2 regions of the Streptomyces sp. NPDC086989 genome follow, and region 1 is predicted to be linked to the other one. Evidence: riboswitches for the same ligand, from Rfam matches in the RefSeq annotation. Region 1 holds a riboswitch; the other holds the start of a gene.
What was found. Region 1 has a riboswitch for cyclic di-AMP ahead of ACIPK4_RS18310 (LysM peptidoglycan-binding domain-containing M23 family metallopeptidase). Riboswitches for the same ligand answer to the same signal wherever they lie in the genome.

Region 1 (8,358 bases):
CGTCCCGCTGACCGTGGTCTCCGCGAAGCGGCCCGTCCGTCCCGCCCCGTTCGCCCTCGACGAGCTGCACACCGACGCGCGAAACCCTTACCCCGCCGTCCGTCCCGCCCCGCTGGCCAGCTGGGACGGAGTCTTCCAGCGGATGGACAAGGCCCTGCACGTCTACCGCCGGTTCGCACCGCGCCGGCTGCGGAAGGCCGCGATGAACACGGCGGCCCGCTGGATCATCGAACGCCAGGAGAACGACGGCTGCTGGGGCGGGATCCAGCCCCCCGCCGTGTACTCCGTCATCGCCCTGCACCTGCTCGGGTACGACCTCGGGCACCCGGTGATGCGGGCCGGCCTGGAGTCCCTGGACCGGTTCGCGGTGTGGCGCGAGGACGGCCCCCCCGGCCCCGACGGCCGGCCGGACGGCCCCGTCCGGATGATCGAGGCCTGCCAGTCCCCGGTCTGGGACACCTGCCTCGCCGCCATCGCCCTGGCCGACGCGGGGCTGCCCCCCGACCATCCGGCGCTGGTGAGGGCCGCCGACTGGATGCTCGGCGAGGAGATCGTCCGCACCGGTGACTGGGCGGTGCGGCGGCCCGGACTCGCCCCCGGAGGGTGGGCGTTCGAGTTCCACAACGACACCTACCCCGACATCGACGACACCGCCGAGGTGGTGCTCGCCCTGCGCCGCATCCGCCACCCCGACCCGGCCAGGGTCGAGGCGGCCATCGCCCGCGGGGTCTCCTGGAACCTCGGCATGCAGTCCGGGAACGGCGCCTGGGGCGCCTTCGACGCCGACAACACCAGTCCGTTCCCGAACCGGTTGCCGTTCTGCGACTTCGGCGAGGTCATCGACCCGCCGTCCGCCGACGTCACCGCCCACGTGGTGGAGATGCTCGCGGTCGAGGGCAAGGCGGCTGACCCGCGCACCCGGCGCGGCATCGCCTGGCTGCTCGCCGAACAGGAGCCCACCGGCGCCTGGTTCGGCCGCTGGGGCACCAACTACGTGTACGGGACGGGGTCGGTGGTCCCGGCCCTGACCGCCGCGGGCTTCGACACGGCGCATCCCGCGATCCGGCGCGCCGTGCGCTGGCTGGAATCCGTACAGAACGAGGACGGCGGGTGGGGCGAGGACCAGCGCTCGTACAAGGACCCGGCCTGGGCCGGGAAGGGGGCCTCGACCCCCTCCCAGACCGCGTGGGCGCTGATGGCCCTGCTCTCCGCAGGGGAACGGGACGGCAAGGCCGTCGAGCGCGGCATCGCATACCTGGTCGCCGCCCAGCAGGAGGACGGCTCCTGGGACGAGCCGTACTTCACCGGCACCGGCTTCCCCTGGGACTTCTCCATCAACTACCACCTGTACCGGCAGGTGTTCCCGCTCACCGCCCTCGGCCGCTACCTGTACGGGGAGCCCTTCGCACCCGGGGGGGCCCGATGACCCGTGACCGGGCCGCCGCCGGGCCCGAACCACCCGCTCCGCTGCTCGTCGCCTGCGCCCTGCGCATCGAACAGGCGGCCCTGCGCAGCGGCGGCGGCCGGGGATCCGCGCGCCCCGGACCCGGCTGCACCGTGCTGCGCACCGGCATGGGCCCGCGCGCCGCCGAACGGGCCGTCGGCCGGGCGCTCGCCGAACCGGAACTGCGCGGGGCCCCCGTCCTCGCCACCGGGTTCTGCGCCGGGCTGGTCCCCGGCATGAGCCCCGGAGACCTCGTCGTCGCCGAGGAGACCCGCGATCCGCGGGGCACGGTGATGTGCGAGGGCACCGCCCTGCTCGCCGAGGCACTGGCCCGGGCCGCTCCCGGCCGGACCGTGCACACCGGCGCACTGACCGGATCAGACCACGTCGTCCGCGGCCAGGAGCGCGCCCGGCTGCGCGCCACCGGCGCCATCGCCGTCGACATGGAGTCCGCGGCCACTCTGTGGACGGCCACCGGGGCCGCCCGGGGCGGCCGGCGTCGCCCGGTTGCGGCCGTCCGGGTGATCGTGGACGCTCCGGAGCACGAGCTCGTCCGCATCGGCACGGTCCGCGGTGGAATATCGGCCTTCCGCGTATTGCGTGCCGTACTGCCCGCGTTTTATGACTGGCACCGTTCTTTGCTGCTCCCCAGGAGGTGAGCCAGATGGCCATGCCACTGCGACAGTCCATCAGGGTCGGGACGTATCTTCTCGAACAGAAGCTCCGCAAGCGTGAGAAGTTCCCGCTGATCGTCGAGCTGGAGCCGCTCTACGCCTGCAATCTGGCCTGTGAGGGGTGCGGGAAGATCCAGCACCCGGCCGGAGTGCTCAAGCAGCGCATGCCGGTCGCCCAGGCCGTCGGCGCCGTCCTGGAATCCGGCGCGCCGATGGTGTCCATCGCGGGCGGCGAGCCGCTGATGCACCCGCAGATCGACGAGATCGTGCGGCAGTTGGTGGCCCGGCGGAAGTACGTCTTCCTCTGCACCAACGCGATGCTGCTGCGCAAGAAGATCGAGAAGTTCACCCCGTCCCCCTACTTCGCCTTCGCCGTGCACATCGACGGGCTGCGCGAACGGCACGACGAGTCGGTGGCCAAGGAAGGCGTCTTCGACGAGGCGGTCGCCGCCATCAAGGAGGCGAAGAGGCGCGGATTCCGGGTCACCACCAACTCGACCTTCTTCAACACCGACACCCCGCAGACGATCATCGAGGTGCTCAACTACCTCAACGACGACCTCAAGGTCGACGAAATGATGATCTCGCCCGCATACGCCTACGAAAAGGCCCCCGACCAGGAGCACTTCCTCGGCGTCGAGCAGACCAGGGAACTCTTCAAGAAGGCCTTCGCGGGCGGAAACCGGCGGCGCTGGCGGCTCAACCACTCGCCGCTCTTCCTCGACTTCCTGGAAGGAAAGGTGGATTTCCCCTGCACCGCCTGGGCGATTCCGAATTACTCCCTCTTCGGCTGGCAGCGCCCCTGCTATCTGATGAGCGACGGGTACGTTCCGACGTACCGGGAACTGATCGAGGACACCGACTGGAGCAAGTACGGCCGCGGAAGGGACCCGCGCTGCGCCAACTGCATGGCGCACTGCGGCTACGAGCCCACCGCCGTCCTCGCCACCATGGGCTCCCTCAAGGAGTCGCTGCGCGCCGCCCGCGAGACGGTCTCGGGGAACCGGGAGAAGCAGTGACCGGCTTCGACCTCCGCGCCCTGCTGGACGAGCGGGGCGGGGAACGGTACGAGCTGCACGCGCGGCACCTCAACCACCAGCTGCCGCGGATGCTGCACACGATCGGGTTCGACAAGGTCTACGTACGGGCCGAGGGCGCGCACTTCTGGGACGCGGAGGGCAACGACTACCTGGACATGCTGGCCGGGTTCGGCGTGATGGGCCTGGGCCGGCACCACCCCGTGGTCCGCAAGGCCCTGCACGACGTCCTGGACGCACAGCTCGCCGATCTGACCCGCTTCGACTGCCAGCCCCTGCCCGGGCTGCTCGCGGAGCGGCTGCTCGCGCACAGTCCGCACCTGGACCGTGTCTTCTTCGGCAACAGCGGCACCGAGGCCGTGGAGACCGCCCTGAAGTTCGCCCGGTACGCCACCGGGCGGCCCAGGGTCCTCTACTGCGACCACGCCTTCCACGGGCTGACCACGGGCTCCCTCTCCGTCAACGGGGAGGGCGGCTTCCGGGACGGCTTCGCGCCGCTGCTGCCCGATACGAAGATCCCCCTCGGTGACCTGGGCGCCCTGGAACGGGAACTGGCGCGGGGCGACGTCGCCGCCTTCGTCGTCGAGCCGATCCAGGGCAAGGGCGTGCTGGAGGCCCCGCCCGGATTCCTTCGCGCGGCGCAGGAGCTGCTGCACCGGCACAAGGCGCTGCTGATCGCGGACGAGGTGCAGACCGGCCTCGGCCGGACCGGCGACTTCTACGCGTACCAGCACGAGCCGGGCGTGGAACCGGACCTGGTCTGCGTGGCCAAGGCCCTGTCGGGCGGCTACGTGCCGGTCGGTGCGACCCTCGGCAAGGACTGGATCTTCAAGAAGGTCTACTCGTCCATGGACCGGGTGCTGGTGCACTCCGCCAGCTTCGGATCCAACGCGCAGGCGATGGCGGCCGGGCTGGCGGTGCTCTCGGTCATGGAGGACGAGTCGGTGGTCGCGAAGGCGCGTGTCACGGGCGACCTGCTGCGCGGCCGGCTCGCGGCGCTCGTGGACGAGTATGAGCTGCTCCACGAGGTACGGGGGCGGGGCCTGATGATCGGCATCGAGTTCGGCCGGCCGTCCTCGCTGGGGCTGCGCAGCCGGTGGACGATGCTCCAGGCGGCCCGCAAGGGGCTCTTCGCGCAGATGGTCGTGGTGCCGCTGCTGCAGAGGCACCGGATCCTGACCCAGGTGTCGGGAGACCGTCTGGAGGTCATCAAGCTCATCCCGCCGCTGATCGTCGACGAGGCGGACGTCGACCGGTTCGTCACGGCCTTCCGCGAGGTGATGGACGAGGCCCACGGCGGGGGCTCGCTGATGTGGGACTTCGGCAGGACGCTGGTGAAGCAGGCCGTCGGCGGCGGCTGACGGCCCGCCCGGCTCCCGCCCGGCCTGATCCGGAAGGAACGACCTAGCGGTCGAGGAGCCGGTCCCGCAGTCGTTCGAGGGTCTCGGGCGCGAGTCCGAGGCCCTCGGAGAGGTACCGGTCGACCCCGCCCCAGTGCCCGTCGATCGTCTCGAAGGCCGCGGTGAGGTACTCGGCGCGGGCGTCGAAGAGCGGCGCGAGCAGCTCCATCACCTCGGCGGAACGGGCCTCGGGGGCATCGCTTCCGCGGCGCACCCGGTAGCGGCGGTGCGGGGCGTTGGACTCCAGGTAGTCCGCCACGATCGCCTCGCGCTCCACGCCCAGCGCGAGCAGGGTGACGGCGATCGACAGGCCGGCCCGGTCCTTTCCGGCCGCGCAGTGCATGAGTGCCGGAATGCTGTCCTCGGCGAGGGCGTGCACGACCCGGCTGTGCTCGGCGGTGCGGTGCTCGACCATCGAGCGGTACGAGGCGGCCATCCGCTCGGCGGCCTTCCCGTCGCCGAGGAGTGCGCGGAGCTGCTCGACGCCGCCCTCGCGGACCACCTTCCAGAACTCCCTGCCGTCGGCAGGATCCGACAGCGGGATGTTCACGTTCCGCACGCCGGGGAGCTCGACGTCGGGCCCCTCCAGGGCGTGGTCCGCGCCGTTGCGGAAGTCGAAGACGGTGTGCAGGCCGAGCGACGCGAGAAATTCTGCGTCGGTTTCGGTGGCATGTGCCAGATGTCCGCTACGGAATAGTTTTCCCGGCTTGACCCTCCGTCCGTCGGCGGTCGGCAGGCCGCCCACGTCACGGAAGTTGCGCACTCCTGCCAGCTCCGGCTCCGGTACGGGCTCCGTCCGCGGGGGCCGGGGTATCTGCTGGGTCACGGGAACTCCTCCGCGTCGTCGTGTGTGTCCGAATTACACTGGTTGCGGCCAACTTGCCATTACTGGAGGCGAGATCGGGCGCAGCCCCGTGAGCCAGATCATACGGTGACCGTGCGTGCCTGATCGTCGAAGTCGAATGGCCCGGCCGGGGCGGCCGTTGGCGGCGGGGAATGGACGCAGGGTGACCGGAATTCCGTCGGATTCCCCCTCCCGCGAATGCGTCAGGAAATTCGTGGCTTGTTCCGTGCGGCCGAACTCGATTACCTTCGCGATCGATCCGGATGGACCGCCGAATCCTGCCGCCGTCCGGATACCGCACCCGACTATTGACGCGCGCGGCAGGAGCGGGGGAACCAGGTAAGCCGCTGTTTCCGATCTCCGTATCGGCGCAGCTCGGGGTGAAGTCGTACATGGTCCCCTCATGTGCGGCCGGACATCTCCAGTCCGAACCCGACAGCTCACCTCGCAGGCGACGGAGAGGAATTCGCCATGCCTGCAAAGGGTAAGCACCGCCGTCCCAAGTCCCGTTCCGTGGCGCGCGGCTTCGCCGTCGCGGGCACCGGCGGTGCGGCCCTCGCGCTGCCGCTGCTGGGTGCCGCCGGCGCCCACGCCGCCGGCGCCCCGGCCGCCGCACCCGCCGCGGCCCCCGTGCAGGCGGCACAGGCCCCCGCGGCGCTCCGGGCTGCCGCCCCGGCCACCGCCGTGCAGGCCGCGCCGGCCGTCTACACCGTCGTACCCGGCGACTACCTCTCCAAGATCGCCCAGGACCGCCACCTCTCCGGCGGCTGGCAGCAGCTGTACGCAGACAACCGCGAGGCCGTCGGCGCGGACCCCTCGCTGATCCACCCCGGGCTCAAGCTGACCCTCGGTGCGCAGGGCACGGGGGTCCCCGCCGAGAAGCCCGCCCAGGCTCCGGCGGAACGGTCCTCCGAGAAGCGGTCCGCGGACTCGGCCCCGGCTCCCGCGGCCCCGGCTCCCGCCGCCGCTGCGGCCGCGGCCGCCCGGAAGAGCGCCACCGTCAAGTCCGCAGCCGGCACGGTCGGCGCCGCCGGCTTCGTCGCCCCCGTCGGCAGCACGGGGATCTCCACCCAGTACAAGACCCCCGGTGCCATGTGGTCCAGCGGCTACCACACCGGTGTCGACTTCGTCGCGAGCTCCGGCACCACCGTCCGCGCCGTCGGAGCCGGCACCGTGGTCTCCGCCGGCTGGGGCGGCGCGTACGGCAACGAGGTCGTCATCCGGCACGCGGACGGCAAGTACTCCCAGTACGGCCACCTGTCCCAGCTCTCCGTCTCGGCCGGCCAGAGCGTCACCGCCGGCCAGACGATCGGCCTGTCCGGTTCCACCGGCAACTCGACCGGCCCGCACCTGCACTTCGAGATCCGCACCGGGCCGTCCTACGGCTCGGACATCGACCCGCTGGCCTACCTCCGCTCCAAGGGCGTGAGCATCTGACGGCTCCCGCCGTCGGAGGGGCAGCCGGACGCGTGAGGCCGGGACCCGAGGGGGGTCCCGGCCTCACGCGCTGTTATTCCGCACTGGACGGGTGGTATAGATCACGGCCCGTCAACCCCTTCCTACGGTGGCGTAGGTCACGTGCCGGGGTGAAGGATGTGGTCTCGTGGCAGCGACGAAGACGACACTCAAGAACATCGGCTCGTACGCGGCGATCGGGGACAGCTTCACCGAGGGTGTGGGGGACCCGGGGCCCGGCGAGACCTTTCTCGGCTGGGCGGACCGGCTGGCCGTGCTCCTGGCCGATCAGCGCGAGGAACACGACTTCCGGTACGCGAACCTGGCCGTGCGGGGACGCCTCCTCGACCAGATCGTGGCCGAACAGGTCCCCCGGGCCAAGGAGCTCGCACCCGACCTGGTGAGCTTCTGTGCGGGCGGCAACGACATCATCCGGCCCGGCAGCGACCCGGACGACGTGGCGGAGCGGTTCGAGGCCGCCGTCGCCGACCTGACCGGGGCCGTCGGACAGGTCATGATCACCACGGGCTTCGACACCCGTGGCGTACCGGTCCTCAAGCACCTCCGGGGCAAGGTGGCGACGTACAGCGCGCACGTGCGCGCCATCGCCGACCGCTACGACTGCCCGGTGCTCGACCTCTGGTCGCTGAAGTCCGTACAGGACCGCCGTGCCTGGGACTTCGACCGGCTGCACCTCTCGCCCGAGGGGCACACCCGGGTCGCGCTGCGCGCCGCCCAGGTGCTGGGGCTGGAGGTGCCGGCCGACCCCGACCAGCCGTGGCCGCCGCAACAGCCGCGCGGCTCGGTGGACGTGACCCGGGACAACATCCAGTGGGCGCGGGAGCACCTGGTGCCGTGGATCGGGCGCCGGCTGCGCGGCGAGTCCTCCGGGGACCACGTGGAGGCGAAGCGTCCGGACCTGCTGCCGCTGTAGACCGGCGCAGACGGGTGCGGGAGGGGCTCGGGAGGAGCCGGGGGAGGGAGAAGAGCCGGGGAGGGGCGTAGGAGGGGAGAGGACGGGAGCCGAGGCGGGGCGCGAGGCCCGTGGCGCGCGGCGGAATCCTTCGGGGCCGGTGCGCGTTGGCATGGTGATAGAACCGGTGTTCCGTACGGCATCACGACCATCCGCCCCACCCTCCCAGGAGGCGCCTTGACCGGCTCCCGTCCCCTGCGTCCACGGCTGCGCGCCCTGCGGCCCGAAGCCTTCGGCGCGGACCCCTCCGGCGCGCGCCTGGAGCGGATCCTGCGCTCGCCGAACTTCGCCGACGGCGTCTTCCAGAACCCCGTCGGGGCCAGGACCCGGCCCTCCGGCTCCATGCTGGAGTTCGCCAAGATCTACTTCCACAAGGAGCAGCGGATCCGGCGCAACCCGGGCGCGCCGATCCCGGTGTACCCGACCACGCTCGCGGAGCTGGCGAAACCGCCGGCCAGTGGGCTGCGCCTGACCTGGATGGGGCACTCCGGCGTACTCGCGGAGATGGACGGGCGGCGCGTGCTGTTCGAT
Region 2 (8,358 bases), on a different contig from region 1:
CAGCCAGGACAAGGCCGTCGAGAAGCTCGCCTCCGCCGCGAAGGCCCTGCACATCGAGGTGAACCCGCGCTACGGCGTCTGGGACGCGCAGCAGATCGTGCTCGGCGACCAGGACACCCCCTGGATCGTCCAGCGGACCCGGCCCGAGCAGGCCCCCGCCGGAGCCTGAGCCGTCCGGGGGAGGAGGTAGGTTCGGAGGGTGAACGACCACGCCGCCGAACCCGCCCCCGCCGCGCCCGCCGCCGACGCACCGGCCGTCGGCCGGATCGTCCTGCTGACCGCCAGCCACCGGGTCGCCCCCGGCCTGCTGTCCTGGCCGGCCTGGCAGACCCTGCACGCCGCGGACCGGGTGCTGTGCGCCGACCCCGGCCACCCGCAGCTGCCGTACCTGCGCGAGGCGGGCGTCGAGGTCGCGCACGAGACCCCGGACGCGCACGAGCTCGTAGAGGCCTGCGCCGGCGGCCGCACGGTCGTGGTGATCCCGGGCGGCGAGGGAGACCAGCGGCTCACCGACGGGCTGGCCCGGCTGGCCGGCTCCGGCCGCGTCGAGATGCCCGACCTGGAACTGCTGCCCGGCTCCTACGACCTGCCCGGCGCGCGCCTGCTCGACCTCGTCCAGGTGATGGACCGGGTCCGCCGCGAATGCCCCTGGACCTCGCGCCAGACCCACGAGGGCCTCGTCAAGTACGCGATCGAGGAGGCGTACGAGCTCGTCGAGGCCATCGAGGACGGGGACCGCGAGGCGCTGCGCGAGGAACTCGGCGACGTTCTGCTCCAGGTGGTCTTCCACGCGCGCATCGCCGAGGAGGACCCCGAGCGGCCCTTCTCCGTCGACGACGTGGCCGGCAGCCTCGTCGAGAAGCTGATCCACCGGCATCCGCACGTCTTCGGGGACGCGGAGGCGCTGACCCCGGAGGACGTCCACGCGCACTGGCAGCGCACCAAGGCGGTCGAGAAGCAGCGGGAGTCGGTCACCGACGGGGTCCCGCTGGGGCAGCCCGGGCTCGCGCTCGCGGCCAAGCTCGCCGGCCGGGTCCGCTCGGCCGGGGTGCCCGTGGAGCTGCCCCGCGGCGAGGGCGTCGGGTACGAGCTGCTGGAACTGGCGGCGCGCGCCGAGGCGGCCGGGACCGACCCCGAGACCGCGCTGCGGGCCGCGGCCCGCGTCTACCGGGACGCGATCCGCGCCGCGGAGGGCCTCGGCGGGGACGGCGGCGAACGCGACGGCGAGGACGACGACCAGGACTACGGCGAGGAGGACGGCGGGGCGTGATCCGCGGCGCTGCGCCGCAGGACCCGGTCAGGCCCGGGGCGCGCGGCCCGAGGGGTCGTGCCAGTGCGTTGCGGGACGGCTGAGGAACCACTCCCCGAATCCCAGGGGGCGGCCGTTCGGGCCGTGCCCGGTGCCGGCCGCGGGTGCACCGTCGTGGAAGATCCGGCCGGGCGGGGTGCCCAGCCCCTCCAGCAGGTCCACGGTCTGCTCGACGAACGGCGGCGGTCCGCTGAGGTAGACGTCCTGATCGGGCCACCGGGCCCGGTGGCCGAGCGCGGTCGCGAGCCGCGCGGTGGCCTGGTCGCGGTGCTGCCCCGGGGCGGGCGTGATGTAGGTGACGCCGAGCCAGCCGAAGGCGGCGGCGTACTCGTCGATCAGCGGGCGGTCGTAGAGGTGCGCGGCGTCGCGGGCGACGACGAAGAGCCGTACGTCCTGATCGGGGGGCTGCCCGGCGAGCTCCTCCAGCAGGGCCCGGATCGGCGCCCAGCCGGTGCCCGCCGCGATGAGGCTGACCGGGCGGCCGGCGCGGCGCAGGGTCAGCCGCCCGGAGGCCGAGCCGAGCCGCAGCATCTCGCCGGGCCGGGCCTCGCGGACCAGGGCGGTGCTCAGCCGGCCGTGCCGGACGCGGCTGACGTGCAGGTCGAGGGTGCGTTCCGGGCGGGGGGCGTTGGCGATGGAGTACGTGCGCCAGGCCGCCGGAACCCGTGGGCTGCTCACGCTCACGTACTGGCCGGGCCGGTGGGGGAAGGGGGCGTGCGGGCGCAGGGTCAGCACCCCCGTGTCCTGCCCGTACCGGAGGTGGCGGACGATCTCGGCGTCCCACCACGGGGGGTCCTCGCTCGCGGCTGCCCCGGCCATCATGGCGTCGGCGATCACCTGGTATGCCTCGGACCAGGCCTTCTCCACGGCCGGGGTCCAGGCGTCGCCGCAGGTCCGGGCGAGCGCGGCGAGCAGGCTCGCGCCGACGGCGGCGTAGTGCTCGGGGCGGGCGCGGAACTTGCGGTGGTCGCGGCCGAGGGCGTGGAGATAGGGGAGGAGGCTCTCGTCGCCGAGACGGGCGACCACGTGGGTGAGCGCGGCGAACAGCCGGTCGCGCTGGCGCTCCATCTCCTGGGCGGAGGCCGGGAAGAGCTCACGGATCCCGGGGTTGTGCCAGAAGAGGTGGGTGTAGAAGTACTTGACCGCGTGTTCGGCCCGTCTCTCCACCACCGCGAAGCTGCTCTTCAAGATCCTCACGTCCACAGCACCGAAAGTAGGAACGCCGGACGACGCGGAGTCAAGGGAGGGCGGATCTACGGACAGCCGCGGCGAACACCCCATATGGGGTGGCGGCCGGCCCGCGGGATACGGTCAGCGGGTGCACGAGCCGACCTCCGCAGCCCCCGCAGACAGCACTCCTCCCCAGGGTCCGACCCTGTTCGACTGGGAGTTCGCGACCGATCCGTACCCCGCGTACGCCTGGCTGCGCGAGCACTCCCCGGTGCACCGCACCAAGCTGCCGAGCGGGGTCGAGGCCTGGCTGGTCACCCGGTACGCCGACGCCCGCCAGGCCCTCGCCGACCAGCGGCTCAGCAAGAACCCGGCGCACCACGCCGAGCCGGCGCACGCCAAGGGCAAGACCGGGATCCCGGGCGAGCGCAAGGCGGAGCTGATGACCCATCTGCTCAACATCGATCCGCCGGACCACACGCGGCTGCGGCGGCTGGTGTCGAAGGCGTTCACCCCGCGGCGGGTCGCCGAGTTCGCCCCGCGGGTGCAGGAGCTGACCGACCACCTCATCGACCGGTTCGCGAGCAAGGGGGAAGCGGACCTCATCCACGAGTTCGCGTTCCCGCTCCCCATCTACGCCATCTGCGAGATGCTCGGCGTACCGCGCGAGGACCAGGACGACTTCCGCGACTGGGCCGGGATGATGATCCGCCACGGCGGCGGTCCGCGCGGCGGGGTCGCCCGGTCCGTGAAGCAGATGCGGACCTATCTCGGCGAACTCATCCACCGCAAAAGGGATGATCTGGGCAATGACCTGATTTCGGACCTCATCCGCGCGAGCGACCACGGCGACCACCTGACGGAGGCCGAGGCCACCGCCATGGCCTTCATCCTGCTCTTCGCCGGCTTCGAGACGACCGTCAACCTCATCGGCAACGGCGTCCACTCCCTCTTCATGAACCCCGACCAGCGCATCCGCCTCCAGGACTCCCTCGCCGCAGGGGAGAGCGGCCTGCTGGAGACGGGCGTCGAGGAGCTGCTGCGCTACGACGGCCCTGTGGAGCTGGCCACCTGGCGGTTCGCCACCGAGCCGCTGACCCTCGGGGACAAGGACGTCGCCGCGGGGGATCCGGTTCTCGTCGTGCTCGCCGCGGCCGACCGGGACCCCGGGCGGTTCACCGATCCGGACGCCCTCGACCTCTCCCGCACCGACAACCAGCACCTCGGATACGGACACGGCATCCACTACTGCCTGGGTGCTCCGCTCGCACGACTTGAAGGACAGACGGCGCTTGCGACTTTGCTCACGCGTCTGCCCGATCTGGAACTCGCTATTCCACCCAACGAGCTTCGCTGGCGCGGCGGTCTGATCATGCGTGGCCTGCGCACTCTTCCCGTCCGGTTCACACCTCGAAACACCTGAACGTCCCCTGACCGGAAGTCAGCGCACGGCAAGAGTTGTGACTTGCATGCCAAGAAGGCTAGGTTCTGCCGTTACCCAGCCGTTATGCGAAAGGTGCAGCTCATGCGTTCCGGGAACGGCCGCCACAGACGCCCCCGCCAGGTACCCGCGATAGTCGTCACCGCCGGAGTCACAGGCTCCGCGCTGGCGCTGCCGCTGCTCGCCGCCACCGGCGCGAGCGCGGCCGACACCTCGACGTGGGACAAGGTCGCCGAGTGCGAGAGCGGTGGTTCCTGGAGCGCGAACGTCGGCAGCGGGTCCTACGGCGGACTTTCGTTCACGCAGGAGCAGTGGAACGCCTCGGGCGGTCAGGAGTTCGCCGAGCGCCCCGACCTCGCCAGCCGTTCCCAGCAGATCGCCGTCGCCGAGCGCGTGCTGGGCACCCAGGGCCCCCAGGCCTGGGGCCAGTGCTCGGAATCGGCCGGACTGACCCAGCAGGCCCCCGCGGCGTCCGTCGACCCGGGCCTGCCCGGCACCCTCGCTCCCGTCGCCCCGAGCGCCTCGCGCCCCGACGACTCGGTCCCGAAGGGCGGCTCCGGCGCGAAGGCCACCGACTTCGGCGCCCCGACCCACGGTCCGTCCCCCGTCTTCACGCTGCCGCCGGCGCCGCTCGCACCGAACAGCGGACTGCCCGTCATGCCCGAGCCGGACGCGCCGTCCACGTCGCCGACGGCCCCGGTGCTCCCGGGCACCCCGACCCCGACCCCGGGTGCCCCCACGCTCCCGACGACGCCCACCACGCCGGGGACGACCCCGACCGCCCCGGCCGGCCCCACGGACCCGAACGCCCCGGTCACCCCGGCCGCCCCGGCGACCCCGACCACCCAGGGCGCCCCGGCCGCCTCCGGGGACCCGGCCGGCATCCCGGACGTCTCCGGCACCGGCAAGCACCGTGGCACGCCCGCCGTCGAGGCGCCCGCGTCCCCCGGTGCGGCGGCGGACCCCTCGTACACCGTCAAGGAGGGCGACAGCCTGGCGACCATCGCGTCCGCCAAGAAGGTCAAGGGCGGCTGGAACGCGCTCTACGCGGCCAACGAGCAGGTCATCGGGGATGACGCCAATCTGATCAAGCCCGGTCAGAATCTGGATCTAAGCTAGGAATAGCGGCACTTCGGGCACCCGGAACGAGCTGAATGTCCGTTATCTGCAAGTGAGACATGTGTCTCTTCCGGTCAACTGGCGTGTCCCGCCTGCCGCCTTCCGCAAACCCCGCCCTCACCTGCGCAAATGCCCACAAGGAGAGCGCAAGTAGGGCCCGTTTCTCCCCGGTGTTCCTCGTTGAACATCGGGGAGGGACCTGTCTACCTTCTGATTCGCCCGCCACCGCGGGCTCCTTCGACCGCATCGCCGAATCCTGCCGGCGGACGGAGGGAACAGTCGTCGCGTCAAGCGCCGAAGGCAGGAGCGGGGGAACCAAGGTAGGCGCCGGGACCGGCCGTTGAGAGACGGACGGGAACGGCTAGGGGTTAAGCCGTGCGCCACGACGCACGGCCGGGCACTCATCCGCCCGAACCCGACAGCTCACCTCGCAGGCGTCGGTGAGGAGAACTCCATGCTGCTTTCCGGCAAGGGCAAGCACCGCCGCGCCACGGCCATCGAGCGCACCACCCGCATCGTCACGCTCGCCGGCGTCGCCGGTGTCGCGGTCGCCGCGCCCCTGATGGCGGCCGGCTCCGCCTCCGCCGCCACCGCCTCCGAGTGGGACCGCGTCGCCCAGTGCGAGGCCGGCGGCAACTGGTCCATCAACACCGGCAACGGCTACTACGGCGGCCTGCAGTTCTCGTCCTCCACCTGGGCCGCCTACGGCGGCAAGGCGTACGCCGCGCAGGCCAACCAGGCCTCCAAGTCGCAGCAGATAGCCATCGCCGAGAAGGTCCTCAAGGGCCAGGGCAAGGGCGCCTGGCCGGTCTGCGGCAAGGGCCTGTCCAACTCCTCCTACGCCGGCGGCGGCGCCGCGGAGACCACCAAGAAGGTGGAGACGAAGACCGAGACCAAGAAGGCCCAGCCGAAGAAGGCCGAGCCGAAGAAGGAGACGCCGAAGCGCGCCGAGGCCCCGGCCCCGACCACCCGCTCCGAGCGCGCCGAGGCGCCGGTCGTCAAGACCGGCAACGGCTCGTACGAGGTCAAGGCGGGCGACACCCTGGGCACCATCGCCGAGGCGAACGGCGTCAAGGGCGGCTGGGAGAAGCTCTTCGAGCTCAACAAGGACATCGTCTCGGACGCCGACCTGATCTACCCGGGTCAGATGCTGAAGCTCAGCTGAATCCTGCGGTGAACAACCGCACAAGCGTGCACGGCACGTGACATCCCCACCGCCCGGCGCGTCTCCCCTCACGCGCCGGGCGGCGGTGTCTTCCCCTTCCGGTCGCGGTCGGGCCCCGGCCCGAGCCCGTTCCGGACGATCCGGAATCCGGCCGAGACGCCGATGATCAAGGGTCGTATGTCCTGGAAGGCGGGTATTCGGGCCCTTTTTCGTCCCAGGAGGCGGGCGGTCGGCCGGCCGAGCGCCCGGAGCCGGTTAGGCTCTAGGCGGCGAGGCCATTCCACGGCCTGACATGCCGCCGCACACCCAGCGTCACATCCCAGAAGGAGATGCTCGTGCCGTCCATCGACGTCGTCGTAGCCCGGGAAATCCTGGACTCCCGAGGCAACCCCACGGTCGAGGTCGAGGTGGGCCTCGACGATGGCAGCACCGGCCGTGCTGCAGTTCCGTCCGGCGCCTCCACCGGTGCCTTCGAGGCCATTGAGCTCCGTGACGGTGACCCCAACCGTTACATGGGCAAGGGTGTCGAGAAGGCCGTCCTCGCGGTCATCGAGCAGATCGGCCCGGAGCTCGTCGGCTACGACGCCACCGAGCAGCGCCTGATCGACCAGGCCATGTTCGACCTGGACGCCACCGACAACAAGGGCTCGCTCGGCGCCAACGCCATCCTCGGCGTGTCGCTCGCCGTCGCGCACGCCGCGTCCGAGGCCTCGGACCTCCCGCTCTTCCGCTACCTCGGCGGTCCGAACGCGCACCTGCTGCCCGTTCCGATGATGAACATCCTCAACGGTGGGTCGCACGCCGACTCCAACGTGGACATCCAGGAGTTCATGATCGCCCCGATCGGTGCGGAGTCCTTCTCCGAGGCGCTGCGCTGGGGTGCCGAGGTCTACCACACCCTCAAGAAGGTCCTGCACACCAAGGGCCTGTCCACCGGTCTCGGTGACGAGGGCGGCTTCGCCCCGAACCTGGAGTCCAACCGCGCCGCGCTCGACCTCATCATCGAGGCCATCAAGCAGGCCGGCTACGTCCCGGGCAAGGACATCGCGCTCGCGCTGGACGTCGCCGCGTCCGAGTTCTACAAGGACGGCAAGTACGAGTTCGAGGGCCAGTCCCGCTCGGCCGCCGAGATGACCGACTACTACGCCGAGCTCGTCGAGGCGTACCCGCTCGTCTCCATCGAGGACCCGCTGTTCGAGGACGACTGGGCCGGCTGGAAGACCATCACCGACCGTCTCGGCGCCAAGGTCCAGATCGTCGGCGACGACCTCTTCGTCACCAACCCGGAGCGCCTGGCCCGCGGTATCGAGGAGGGCTCCGCCAACGCCCTGCTCGTGAAGGTGAACCAGATCGGTTCGCTGACCGAGACCCTCGACGCCGTCGAGATGGCCCAGCGCAACGGTTTCAAGTGCATGATGTCGCACCGCTCCGGCGAGACCGAGGACGTCACCATCGCCGACCTCGCCGTCGCGGTGAACTGCGGTCAGATCAAGACCGGCGCCCCGGCCCGCTCGGACCGCGTCGCCAAGTACAACCAGCTGCTGCGCATCGAGGAGATCCTCGACGACGCCGCGGTGTACGCCGGCCGCTCGGCCTTCCCGCGGTTTCGCCCTGCGAACCAGTAGGCACGGCCGCCCTGCGAACCAGTAGGCACAGCCGCTCTGCGAACCAGTAGGCACGGCCGCCCTGCGAACCAGGAGCACCCAGCAGCCGGCAGGCACGGGACGGGGCAATCACGCTCTTGCCCCTCCCGCCTTCCGTACGTCCCCGCACTCGGTCCCGTACCGTGTGCGGGGACGTATTGCGTAGCGCGTACATAAGGGGAGGCGGGGTCAATGGCCGGGAAAAAGGATCGGTTCTCCACCTTCTCCACCGCGACCAGGCTCAAGCAGCTCGGCGAGCGGACCGCAGCCCACGTCTACCGCTCGCAGACGCGCCGCCAGGTCCGCCGCAGCCGGCTCACCGGCCGGGCCGCGCTCCTGGTGCTGGTCCTCTGTACGCTTGTCGTCGCCCTCGCGTACCCGATGCGCCAGTACGTGTCCCAGCGGTCGGAGATCGCGGAGCAGCAGCGGGCCGCCGAGGCCGCGAGCCGGCGCCTCGAACGCCTCCGCGACGAAAAGGCCCGCTGGCAGGACAACGCGTACGCGGAGCAGC

Region 2: linked by a shared signal. The riboswitch ahead of ACIPK4_RS32795 (transglycosylase family protein) and the one ahead of ACIPK4_RS18310 (LysM peptidoglycan-binding domain-containing M23 family metallopeptidase) in region 1 are both predicted to bind cyclic di-AMP.

Annotation. Positions count from the first base shown of each region.
Region 1 is NZ_JBIVAL010000007.1:43,888-52,245, forward strand. Features, by position in the region: gene shc (squalene--hopene cyclase) at 1-1,426, shown strand, start outside; gene ACIPK4_RS18290 (1-hydroxy-2-methyl-2-butenyl 4-diphosphate reductase) at 1,423-2,103, shown strand; gene hpnH (adenosyl-hopene transferase HpnH) at 2,109-3,137, shown strand; gene ACIPK4_RS18300 (aspartate aminotransferase family protein) at 3,134-4,516, shown strand; gene ACIPK4_RS18305 (tyrosine-protein phosphatase) at 4,560-5,381, opposite strand; cyclic di-AMP (ydaO/yuaA leader) riboswitch at 5,659-5,866, shown strand; gene ACIPK4_RS18310 (LysM peptidoglycan-binding domain-containing M23 family metallopeptidase) at 5,871-6,836, shown strand; gene ACIPK4_RS18315 (SGNH/GDSL hydrolase family protein) at 7,003-7,788, shown strand; gene ACIPK4_RS18320 (MBL fold metallo-hydrolase) at 8,005-8,358, shown strand, end outside.
Region 2 is NZ_JBIVAL010000017.1:81,497-89,854, reverse strand. Features, by position in the region: gene ACIPK4_RS32820 (SurA N-terminal domain-containing protein) at 1-169, shown strand, start outside; gene ACIPK4_RS32815 (nucleoside triphosphate pyrophosphohydrolase) at 200-1,270, shown strand; gene ACIPK4_RS32810 (globin domain-containing protein) at 1,298-2,506, opposite strand; gene ACIPK4_RS32805 (cytochrome P450) at 2,628-3,902, shown strand; gene ACIPK4_RS32800 (transglycosylase family protein) at 4,005-5,039, shown strand; cyclic di-AMP (ydaO/yuaA leader) riboswitch at 5,322-5,491, shown strand; gene ACIPK4_RS32795 (transglycosylase family protein) at 5,494-6,204, shown strand; gene eno (phosphopyruvate hydratase) at 6,534-7,829, shown strand; gene ACIPK4_RS32785 (septum formation initiator family protein) at 8,040-8,358, shown strand, end outside.